DNA from 2 places in the Mesorhizobium sp. M0663 genome. Region 1 is predicted to be linked to the other one. Evidence: predicted binding sites of a transcription regulator. Region 1 holds the regulator's gene; the other holds the start of a gene.
What was found. The regulator LexA, encoded in region 1, represses DNA repair genes until DNA is damaged. The targets are predictions, from matches to a motif close to TGTTCNNNNTGTGTTCNG.

Region 1 (5,770 bases):
AATGCAGCCCCTTCAACAAGTTCGACCAGCGTCTTGGCGCGCTCCTTCAGGCCCGGCAAAGCGGCAAGCAGTTGCGCCCTGCGTCTGTCGTCGAGGCGCGCGGCGATTGCCGGGCCGCCTTCAAGATAGGGCAGAGTGGCGATGAAGATGTCGAGCAGCGCCGCGTCGTTCATCCGGCGCATATGCACGCCGTTAAGCGCCTCGAGCTTGGCGAAGTCGAAACGGGCGGCGCCCTTGTTGACGTCGCCAATGTCGAACCATGCAATCATGTCGGCGATCGACATGATCTCATCGTCGCCGTGGCTCCAGCCAAGCCTCGCCAGATAGTTGAGCAGCGCCTCCGGCAGGTAGCCCATGGCGCGATAGGCTTCGACGCCAAGCGCACCGTGCCGCTTCGACAGCTTGGCGCCGTCGGCACCGTGGATCAGCGGGATATGCGACATCGACGGCACCTCCCAGCCCATGGCCTGATAGATTACGGTCTGACGTGCGGCGTTGGTCAAATGATCGTCGCCGCGGATGATGTGGGTGATGCCCATGTCGTGATCGTCGACGACGACGGCATGCATGTAGGTGGGATTGCCGTCCGAGCGCAGAATAATGAAATCGTCGAGATCCTTGTTGGGAAAGCGCACGTCGCCCTGGACGCGGTCATGCACCACCGTCTCGCCGTCTGTCGGCGCCTTGATGCGGATCGCCCCCTTGGCGCCGGGCGGCGCCTCCGACGGGTCGCGGTCGCGCCAGCGTCCATCATAGCGGGGAGGCAGCCCCTTGGCCCGTGCGCTCTCGCGCATTGCCTCTAGCTCGGCAGGCGTCGCATAACAATAATAGGCCTTGCCCATACGAACGAGTTCCTCGGCCACTTCGCGATGGCGCGGCGCACGCTCGAACTGCGACACCGGCTCGCCGTCCCATGTCAGGCCAAGCCAGGAAAGCCCGTCGAGAATGGCCGCGCTTGCCGCATCGGTGGAGCGCTCGCGGTCGGTGTCCTCGATGCGCAGCAGCATCGTGCCGCCTGTGTGCTTGGCATACAGCCAGTTGAACAGCGCCGTGCGCGCGCCGCCAATGTGCAGATAGCCGGTGGGCGAGGGGGCAAAACGGGTGACGACCTTATCGGGCATGGAACTCTCAGGCGGGCGAAGGAAGTGGGTTTGCGGACTTTCGCGCGTTGCGCGTTCATGTAGCATAGGAGGTCGAGGGCGCAAGGGGCAGACCCGATGGCTGTGCGAGGCCGTGGTGCGGGCGAGGGCGAGGACGTTGGCAGCGGCGTCAGCGAACGCTTGCTGTTTGCCGCACCCCCGCCTGTCCTGCCGGCACCGGCATTGCTACCCGCTCCGCGCTTCGATGCTCCGTCGCTGCCGGCCAGCGACCCAGCAACGGTTCTCGTGCCCGCGGGCGAGCCCATCGTACGCCTGCCCAGGCGTTTCCGCCTCCCGTCACCGTCCCGTATCCGCAACAGCGTAACCTCGGCAGCCGGCCTGGAACTCGACCGCGGCATCGCCTTCCTGCTGGTGCCGGTGTTCCTCGCATGCGGGGTGGTCGTATATTTCGGGCTGTCGGTGGAGCCGGCCTTTCCACAGCCGATCGCAATCGCGCTCCTCGCGGCCCTTTGTGCCGTCGTCTCGCGGTCATGGCCCAGGACGCGCCTGTGCTTCATGGTGGCGCTGCTCTGCGCGCTTGGCGTACTTGCCGCCAAGTTCGAGACATGGCGTGTCGGAACGCATATGCTCGGCTCCGAAATCTCAACGCGGCTGACGGGTCGCGTCGTATCGTACGAGCCCATGGCGAGCGGCCGCATCAGGCTGACAATCGATGTGATCTCAACGGCCAGGCCGACACTGCGCTACATGCCGGAACGGGTCCGCGTTTCGGCGATGAAGATACCGGCTGAGCTGACGGCCGGTTCCGAGATCACCGGCTATGTGCGGCTGCTGCCGCCGACCAGCCCGGTGCGGCCCGACAGCTATGATTTCTCCTTCGACAGCTATTTCGCCGGTATCGGCGGCAGCGGCTTTTTTCTCGGCAATCCGAAAGTCGTGTCGTCGGGCAGCATGCCGCTTGGCGCGCAGCTTTCTTCCGCGATCGAAGACGCGCGCGAATCCATCGCCGACCATATCCGCAGCCGCATCGGCGGTGCCGAGGGCGAGATTGCTGCTGCGCTGATCGTCGGCGTGCGCGCCGGCATTCCCGAGGAGATCAACGAAGCGATGCGGCGCACCGGCATCTACCACATCATCTCCATCTCGGGGCTGCATATGGCGTTGGTCGCCGGCACCATCATGGCGCTGCTGCGGGGTGCCTTTGCGCTGTTTCCCGATTTCTCATCGCGACGGCCGGTCAAGAAATATGCCGCGGCCGCCGCGCTTTTTTCGATTGCGGCCTACCTCGTCTTTTCCGGCATTGTCGTGGCGGCCGAACGCAGCTTCATCATGCTGGCGGTGATGCTTATCGCCGTGCTGTTCGACCGGGCCGCGCTCACCATGCGCAACCTGGCGATCTCGGCCATCGCGGTCATCCTGGTGTCGCCGCACGAGGTGGTCGGTCCGAGTTTCCAGATGTCCTTCGCCGCGACGGCGGCCCTTGTCGGCGCCTATGCAGGCTGGTCCGATTACCGCGCCGGCAGGGCCACCACGCCGCCGCCGCGGCTGTCGCCGCTACGCTTTGCCACTCGAAAGGTCCTGCTGGGCATGTGCGGTCTGGCGATGACCTCGATCATTGCAGGGAGCGCCACGGCGCTTTTCGCCATATGGCATTTCCAGCGCGTGGCGCCGCTCAGCCTGTTCGCCAATCTGGCCATCATGCCCATCGTCTCACTGGTCGTCATGCCCTTCGCCGTTCTCAGCGCGCTGGCGATGCCGTTCGGTGCGGATGGCCCTTTCCTCTATGTCATGGGCAAGGGGCTGACGGCGATGATCGCCCTGTCCGGGTGGATATCGGAGCGCTCGCCGATCGATGCGGTCGGGCTGATTTCGCTGAGATCCGTCCTTCTGGTGACGATCGCCCTCGTCATTGCCAGCATGGCGACGACCTGGTTGCGGCTGGCGGCACTTCCTTTTGCGCTCGCCGGCTTGCTGACGACAACGCAGACACGCATACCCGACGTATTGGTCTCGGAGGACGCACGGCTGGTCGCGCTGCCGATCGGCAGCGGTGAACTCGCGGTCAACCGGGCACGCCCGAATGAGTTCACCATCGACAACTGGAAACGCGCGCTCACATCAGAGGCTATCGTCGCGCCGGAAACACCTGGAAAGAACGACCCGCAATTCGACATTGCCGATCCGGCCGACCTACCGCCGGGCATGCCGTTCATTTGCACGGACGGCCTCTGCCTTGCCAGGCATCCATCCGGCGCGATCATCGCGCAAGCCAAGGACCGCGATACTGCGCGGCCAGCCTGCGCCTTTGCCAGCTTGATCGTCATCGACGACGCCACCGCCCATAACCCCTGCTACTACGACCGGCTGGTCCTCGTCGTCACCAAACGGCAACTGGCGCGCGCGGGAAGTGCCGCCGTCTACTTCGATCCACAAGCGGCAACGCGCGCCGAAATCCGTTTCGCGGTCGAAAAATCATACCGGCCCTGGCACGTGCAGCGGAAATTTTCACGCGCGGCACGGGGCCTGCCGCCATACCGCAGGGCCGACAACCCCAAAGCCGGCGCCAAGGGCGGAGCTCAGTAGCGGCGGATCAGTCCGACGAGCTTGCCCTGCACCTTGACCCTGTCTGGTCCGAAGATGCGCGTCTCGTAGGCCGGATTGGCGGCTTCCAGGGCGATCGAGGCGCCCTTGCGGCGGAACCGCTTCAGCGTCGCTTCCTCCTCGTCGACCAGTGCCACCACGATCTCACCGGGGCTCGCCGTATCGGCATTGCGGATGATCACCGTGTCGCCGTCGAAAATGCCAGCCTCGATCATCGAATCGCCTTTGACCTCGAGCGCATAATGCTCGCCGCCCATGATCATATCCGGCGGCACCGAAATCGAATGCGTCTGGTGCTGGATGGCATCGATCGGCACACCGGCCGCGATGCGGCCCATTACCGGGATCGAAACGGCGGCGACGACATCGTCGTCATTGCCGGCTGCAGGGACACGCGACGATGTCGGCTTGCCCTGCCGAGGGGCGCCTTGCCCAAGGCTGCCCTGGATGACACTCGGCGAGAACTTGCGTGCCGCATTGAGGCCGGGGGCGATCGAGTCAGGCAGGCGTAGCACCTCCAGCGCACGGGCCCGGTTGGGCAAACGGCGAATGAAGCCGCGCTCCTCCAGCGCCGTAATCAGCCGGTGGATTCCGGATTTGGAAGCCAGATCGAGCGCTTCCTTCATCTCGTCGAATGAAGGCGGGATACCGCTTTCCTTCAACCTTTCGTGGATGAACATAAGCAGTTCGTGTTGTTTGCGTGTCAGCATAGCGACCCCCAACAGAATCAGAAAAACAAACCCAGAACAAACACTATCTGTTCCAGTTGTGTTCCGCAACTGTTTAAAGTTTAATGAATGCGTTAAGGCTCGGGAAACAAACGACGTCCCCTACCGGCGTACCGCATTTTCACCGCCGCGAGCCTCATCGCCTTGATTCTGCTTTCGTTTGCGCCCTTCTGGCCTCCTAGAAGGCGGCACTGGCATCGGCCGTCGGTCGGCAAAAGGCACGGAATTGAACCCGTATCGACTGTGCGGTCTGGTCAATGCACCGTGAACGAAACGAATTCAAAACGCCAACCTCGGGTTAAGTCCCGGTTTCCACCGCCTGGTCAGGCTGCTTCTCGCCGGTGGAGCCTTGCTGCGCGCAACCAGGTAATGGAAGAACAGTCGATGCGTGTCCGGCGTTGCGTTGGATCTTGGGGGAGCAGACAAATCATGACAGGAATTCCCGATCTCGTGGCCATAAAGGCGATGGATGCCGCGGATCCGTTGCGCGCGATGCGCGACCGCTTTGTGTTGCCGCAAGGAGTGATCTATCTCGACGGCAATTCGCTAGGAGCTGCTTCACGTGCCGCTTTCGATGAACTGCACAAGGCCGCGACCGAAGAATGGTCGCATGATCTCATCCGCGCATGGAACACGGCCGGCTGGTTCAACATGCCGCTTGAACTTGGCGACCAGCTCGGGCGCCTGATCGGTGCCGCGGCCGGCCAGACGGTGGTCTGCGACACGACATCGGTCAACATCTACAAGCTGCTGCACGCCGCCATGGCCATGCGACCGGAGCGGCAGGTCATCGTCGCCGAGGGCGATAGTTTTCCGACGGACCTCTACATAGCTGAGGGTGTGGTTTCGACGCGAAAAGATACGCTGCTGCGCCTCTCGGGGGTCGACGCGCCGACCGTCGAAGAGCTGATCGACGAACGCACCGCCGTGGTGCTGGTCAACCACGTCAACTACAAGTCGGGCGAACTGCGCGACATGCCGGCGCTGACGCGCAGGGCTCAGGAAGCCGGGGCGATGATCGTCTGGGATCTCTGCCACACCGCCGGCGCGATGCCAGTCGAGCTCGACAAGGCAAACGCCGATTTTGCCGTTGGCTGCACTTACAAATATCTGAATGGCGGCCCGGGCGCGCCTGCCTTCATCTATGCGGCTGAGCGGCATCTTTCCGACATCCAGCAGCCGCTCACCGGCTGGTGGGGCCATGCACGGCCCTTCGCCTTCGAGCCAGGCTATGCGGCCGGCACCGGCATCCGCCGGTTTCTGTGCGGCACGCAGCCGGTCCTGTCGATGCGCACGCTGAAGGGCGCGCTCGACATCTGGAACGATGTCGACATGACGGCG
Region 2 (5,770 bases), on a different contig from region 1:
GGAACAGGCCTTCTTCCCAGCCGGGCAGGAACACGGTTTCGAATTCGAGGCCCTTGGCCGAATGCAGCGTCATGATGTTGACGGCGTCGAGCTCGGCATTCTGCTCGGCGTCCATCACCAGCGCGACATGTTCGAGGAAAGAACGCAGCGACTCGTACTCCTCCATGGAGCGGATCAGTTCTTTTAAGTTCTCGAGCCGGCCGGGCGCTTCGATCGAACGGTCGTTCTTCCACATGTCGGTGTAGCCGCTCTCCTCCAGAATGGTCTCGGCGAGCTCGGTGTGCGGCGTGGTTTCCAGCGCCTTCTGCCAGCGCTCGAAATTGGCCGATACCTCGCGCAGCGCGGCGCGCGGCTTCGGCTTCAGCTCGTCGCTCTCGGCGAGTTTTGCCGCCGCCTCCAGCATCGGGATGCGCAGCGCGCGTGCGGTGTCGTGGATCTGGCGGATGGTGGCCTCGCCCAAGCCGCGCTTCGGCACGTTGACGATGCGCTCGAAGGCGAGGTCGTCGGCGCCTTGCGCGACGACGCGGAAAAAGGCCAGCGCATCGCGGATTTCGAGGCGCTCGTAGAAGCGCGGGCCGCCGATGACGCGGTAGTTGAGGCCGAGCGTGACGAAGCGGTCCTCGAATTCGCGCATCTGGAAGGACGCGCGGACGAGGATCGCCATGTCGTTGAGATTGTGCTTCTGGCGCTGATAGGCCTCGATGGTCTCGCCGACGGCGCGGGCCTCCTCTTCGGAATCCCAGGCGGCATGGACATGCACCTTCTCGTCGTCCTCGGCGATCTTTTCGGTGAACAGCGTCTTGCCGAAGCGGCCCTCATTGTGGGCGATCAGGTGGGACGCCGTGCCGAGGATGTGCGCAGTGGAGCGATAATTGCGCTCCAGCCTTATGATGGTGGCGCCGGGGAAATCCTTGTCGAAGCGCAGGATGTTGTCGACCTCGGCGCCGCGCCAGCCATAGATCGACTGGTCGTCGTCGCCGACGCAGCAGATATTTACGGTGGACAGGCGCGGACTTCCCTCCCCCTTGAGGGGAGGGTGGCCGGGCGAAGCCCGGTCGGGTGGGGTCCGTGCGGCAGTGCTCGACCTACCGGCGGCAGTGCTCGACGCTCTAGCGGTGCCTTCTGCGGCGACCCCCTCCGCCCGCTTCGCGGGCACCTCCCCCTCAAGGGGGGAGGATTGCGGCCGCTGCGCCAGCAGCCGCAGCCACATGTACTGGGCGGTGTTGGTGTCCTGATACTCGTCAACGAGGATGTAGCGGAAGCGCTTGTGGTATTCCTTCAGCACGTCCGGATTGGCGCGGAAGATGCGGATCGGGTGGCACAGGAGATCGCCGAAGTCGCAAGCGTTCAGCGTTTTCAGGCGCTCCTGGTAGGCCTTGTAGAGCTCGCGGCCCTTGCCGTTGGCGAAGGCACGGGCATCGCCCTCGGGGATGTCGGCGGGGCCAAGGCCCTTGTTCTTCCAGCCGTCGATCATCTGGGCGAACTGCTTGGCCGGCCAGCGCTTGTCGTCCAGCCCTTCGGCCTGGATAAGCTGCTTGATCAGGCGCACGACATCATCGGTGTCGAGAATGGTGAAGTCGGATTTGAGCCCGGCCAGCTCGGCATGTCTGCGCAGCAGCTTCACTCCAATCGAGTGGAAGGTGCCGAGCCACGGCATGCCCTCGACATTGCCTTCGCCGATCAACAGGCCGATGCGCTGCTTCATCTCGCGCGCCGCCTTGTTGGTGAAGGTGACGGCGAGGATCTGCGAGGGGAAAGCCTTGCCGGTGGCAAGGATGTGGGCGATGCGGGTGGTCAGGACGCGCGTTTTGCCGGTGCCGGCGCCGGCCAGCACCAGCACCGGGCCTTCGGTGGTTTCCACCGCCAGCCGCTGCTCGGGGTTGAGGCCGTTGAGATAATCGGGCGCGTTGTTCTGGTTGCTGCGGGCAGCCATGGCGCGCGCGGCAATGCCCGACGGGGCCACGGGCCGCGCGTTCGGTTCGTCAAAAAAGGGCATGTCTTCCGAAAAGCCGGACATCTCCCCCCGAATGTAGTGATTCGGCAGCGAAAGGCCAGAAGTGTCTCCGTTTTGTTCTCTGTCCAGTCGGTAGACTCACAATCTGAATGGGTCCGCTAACCAAAACGCCGGGCTTGCGATGGGCCGGCGCCGTAAAACGCCGAGCTTGCTTGACAGGGGAGGCGGGCCGGAGAAAGTTGCGTGGGGGCAGGAACGCAATGCGGGGTTGCCCATGGACGCGTCGCGGAGCGCACCAGTCGAAGGAGCACCGTCTTGGCTGTGGTCATCACCTCCCTGATCCTTTTCCTCATCGGCCTGGCGGTTGGCGGCGGCGGCATCTGGCTCGTGACGCTGGGGGGCAGCTGGTATTACGTCATCGTCGGTCTAGCTTTCCTTGTCGCGGCCTGGCTGCTCTACAGGCGCAGATCCACGGCGCTGTGGCTCTACGCGGCGATCGTGCTCGGCACGCTCGCCTGGGCGGTCTGGGAGATCGGCTTCGACTGGTGGGAGCTCGGCCCGCGCGGCGGCATCATCGTGCTTGTCGCGCTGTGGCTGCTGACGCCATGGGCGCGGCGCGGGCTTACCGGTCCCGACGGACGCGCGCCGCTGATCCTCGCCGTGCTGGCCTCGCTTGCGGTCGCCGGCTATTCGATGACGACCGATCCAAAGGATATTACGGGTGAACTCAACACCGACAAGGTGACGCCGACGGCCGATCTCGGCGGCAACGTGCCGGCTGGCGAATGGCACTATTACGGCCGCACGCAATATGGCCAGCGCTATTCGCCGCTCGACCAGATCACCGCCGAAAACGTTGCCAATCTGCAGCCGGCCTGGACCTATCGCACCGGCGACGTGAAAGGGCCCGACGACATCGGCGAGACGACCTATCAGGTGACGCCGCTAAAAATCGCCGACACGCTCTACATCTGCACGCCGCATAATTTCGCCATCGCCATCGACGCCGCGAGCGGCAAGGAGAAATGGCGCTTCGATCCGCAGGTCAAGCTCGACAAGGACCGCCAGCACCAGACCTGCCGCGGCGTGTCCTATTATGCCGATGCCAAGGTCGCCGCCGGCCAGCCCTGCGCCACACGCATCTACCTGCCGACATCCGACGCCCGGCTGATCGCGCTCGATGCGGCGAATGGCCAGGTCTGCCCGACTTTCGCCGAAGGCGGCACGCTGAACCTGCTCGCCAACATGCCATATCCGAAGCCGGGCTATTATTATTCGACCTCGGCGCCGCTGATCGTCGCCAACAAGATCATCGTCGGCGGCGCGGTCAACGACAATTATTCGACGCAGGAGCCGTCCGGGGTCATCCGTGCCTACGATGCCGACACCGGCGCGCTGTTGTGGAATTGGGATTCCGGCAATCCGGATCAGACGACGCCGCTGCCGCCGGACCAGACCTACACCAACAACTCACCCAACATGTGGTCGACGGCGAGCGTCGACGAGAAGCTCGGGCTGCTTTATGTGCCGCTCGGCAACAAGACGCCGGACCAACTCGGTGCCGGACGCAGCGCCAATGACGAGAAATTCTCCTCTTCGATCACCGCGCTCGATCTCAACAGCGGACAATTGCACTGGGTGCGGCAGACCGTGCACCACGATCTCTGGGACATGGACGTGCCGGCGCAGCCGACGCTGGTCGACATCACCACGGAAAGTGGCGTGGTGCCGGCGCTGGTCGGGCCGACCAAGCAGGGCGACCTCTATGTGCTCGACCGGCGCAGCGGCGAGCCGATCGTTCCGGTCAAGGAAGTACCGGCGCCGGGCGGCGCGATCGAGGGCGACCATACCTCGCCGACGCAGCCGCTCTCGGACCTGAGCTTCAGTCCGAAACCGCTGACCGGTGCCGACATGTGGGGCATCACCATGTTCGACCAGCTGGCCTGCCGGATCGAGCTCCGGAAGTTGCGCTATGAGGGCCGCTACACGCCGCCGTCGCTGCAGGGCTCGCTGATCTACCCCGGCAATTTCGGCACCTTCAACTGGGGCGGCGTGGCAGTCGATCCGGTCCGGCAGGTGATGTTCGGCATGCCGACATACCTGGCGTTCATCTCCAAGCTGGTGCCGCGCGCCGACGTGCCGCCGCCCGGCGACACCAAGGGCAGCGAACAGGGCCTGAACCGCAATGATGGTGCGCCTTACGCAGTAATATTGAAGCCGTTCCTGTCGCCGCTCGGCATTCCCTGCCAGGCGCCGCCCTGGGGCTATGTGGCGGGTGCCGACCTTCGGACCGGAAAGATCGTCTACAAGCATCGCAACGGCACCGTCTACGACATGACGCCATTGCCGCTGCCATTCAAGGTCGGCGTGCCCGGCATTGGCGGGCCGATGATTACTGCCGGCGGCGTCGCCTTCCTCGGTGCGGCGGTCGATGACTATGTGCGCGCTTATGACCTGACGACCGGCAAACAGCTCTGGCAGGCGCGGCTGCCGGCGGGCGGGCAGTCGACACCGATGACCTACACGGTAGCCGACGGGCGCCAGTTGGTCGTCATCGTTGCCGGCGGCCACGGCTCGGTCGGTACCAAGCCGGGCGACTATGTGATGGCCTATACGCTGCCGAAATAGAGAAGTTCCTTCAGAGCCCGAGATGCCCTTTCAGGTCGGGTACCGATGCAAGTACCTCACTGGTCAGCTGCGGGCCGGCGGCTGTCTCGGCCTGCTGGACCAGCATCGTGCCGGCCTGGCTGATCTGTGCGAGCGTAAGGCCTGATGCCTTGAGTATGGCGACGCCGTTGATCAGCGCGCCGGTCTTTTCGCCGAGAGCGCCACCGAGCGCGCCCTCCAGCGAGGACAGGAGGCCACCACCGGAAGCCGCGCCGGGAGCCATGACATCATACTGCTTGGCCAGGGCGTCTGCTCCCGGGATTTTGGCGAAGAAGTTCGACAGGGTCGTGCCTTCCGCCTCGTGTTCGAGCACCGAGAAAATCGTGCCGGCGATCTTTTCCGTCAAAGCCTGGTTGAGACCGGATTTCTGGGAGACGGTGTTGATGATGTCCTGAACGTCCATGACCTTTCCTCAGGCTTTGGTGTTTGCGGGCGGGTGCCGGTTGGCGCGGATCTTGATCAACGAACGTTTGAAGGCGGTGAAGGCCGTGAACCGCAGCGCCAGCAAAGCCATAGCGGCGAGGGCGAACCCACTTGCCAGAAGCGGGGAGGGAAAGGTCATGGGCGTATTCCTTCGTCGTCAATCAGGCATTCTTTTCCCGCCAAATGGCCATTCTCGTTCGCCAAATGGCCCGAGTATGGCATAGCCCTTCTTTTTACATTGTGGTGCGTGCATTTAGCATTGCCACAAAGGACCAAAATTTAACGACAGTGCGGCGCGAGGCATCACGGCCTCGTGCAGGGACTTATGGCAGCCTCACTCAGCCGTGACTGGACCAGGCAAGCTTCGGCTCTATGTTGCCGCGGGGGGCCGACGAGGAGCGCGCCATGACAACACCTGCCGGACCCACTGTCGTCGAGCCTGTCATTACCCAGGCGATGATCGATGCCTATGACGAATACACGCATCTGACGCTCGACCGACGGCGCTTCATGGAGCAATTGACCAGGCTTGCCGGATCGGGTGCGGCAGCTGCCGCGATCGCGCCGCTGCTGGCGGCGAACTCGGCCCAGGCGGCAATCGTGGCGGAAGACGATCCGCGTGTGAAAGGCAAGGACATCAGCTATCCCGGCAGCGCCGGCGAGATGAAGGGCTATCTGGTCAGGCCGGCGGACCAGACCGGCAAGCTTGGCACGGTCATCGTGGTG

Region 2: the regulator LexA is predicted to act here: its motif matches at 2,059-2,076, upstream of NKI54_RS17165 (ATP-dependent helicase).

The regions. Positions count from the first base shown of each region.
Region 1 is NZ_JAMYPX010000022.1:89,802-95,571, reverse strand. Features, by position in the region: gene gltX (glutamate--tRNA ligase) at 1-1,121, opposite strand, end outside; gene NKI54_RS27475 (ComEC/Rec2 family competence protein) at 1,218-3,683, shown strand; gene lexA (transcriptional repressor LexA) at 3,677-4,411, opposite strand; gene kynU (kynureninase) at 4,859-5,770, shown strand, end outside.
Region 2 is NZ_JAMYPX010000008.1:137,242-143,011, reverse strand. Features, by position in the region: gene NKI54_RS17165 (ATP-dependent helicase) at 1-2,017, opposite strand, end outside; gene NKI54_RS17160 (glucose/quinate/shikimate family membrane-bound PQQ-dependent dehydrogenase) at 2,270-4,582, shown strand; gene NKI54_RS17155 (hypothetical protein) at 4,593-5,024, opposite strand; gene NKI54_RS17150 (hypothetical protein) at 5,034-5,183, opposite strand; gene NKI54_RS17145 (dienelactone hydrolase family protein) at 5,450-5,770, shown strand, end outside.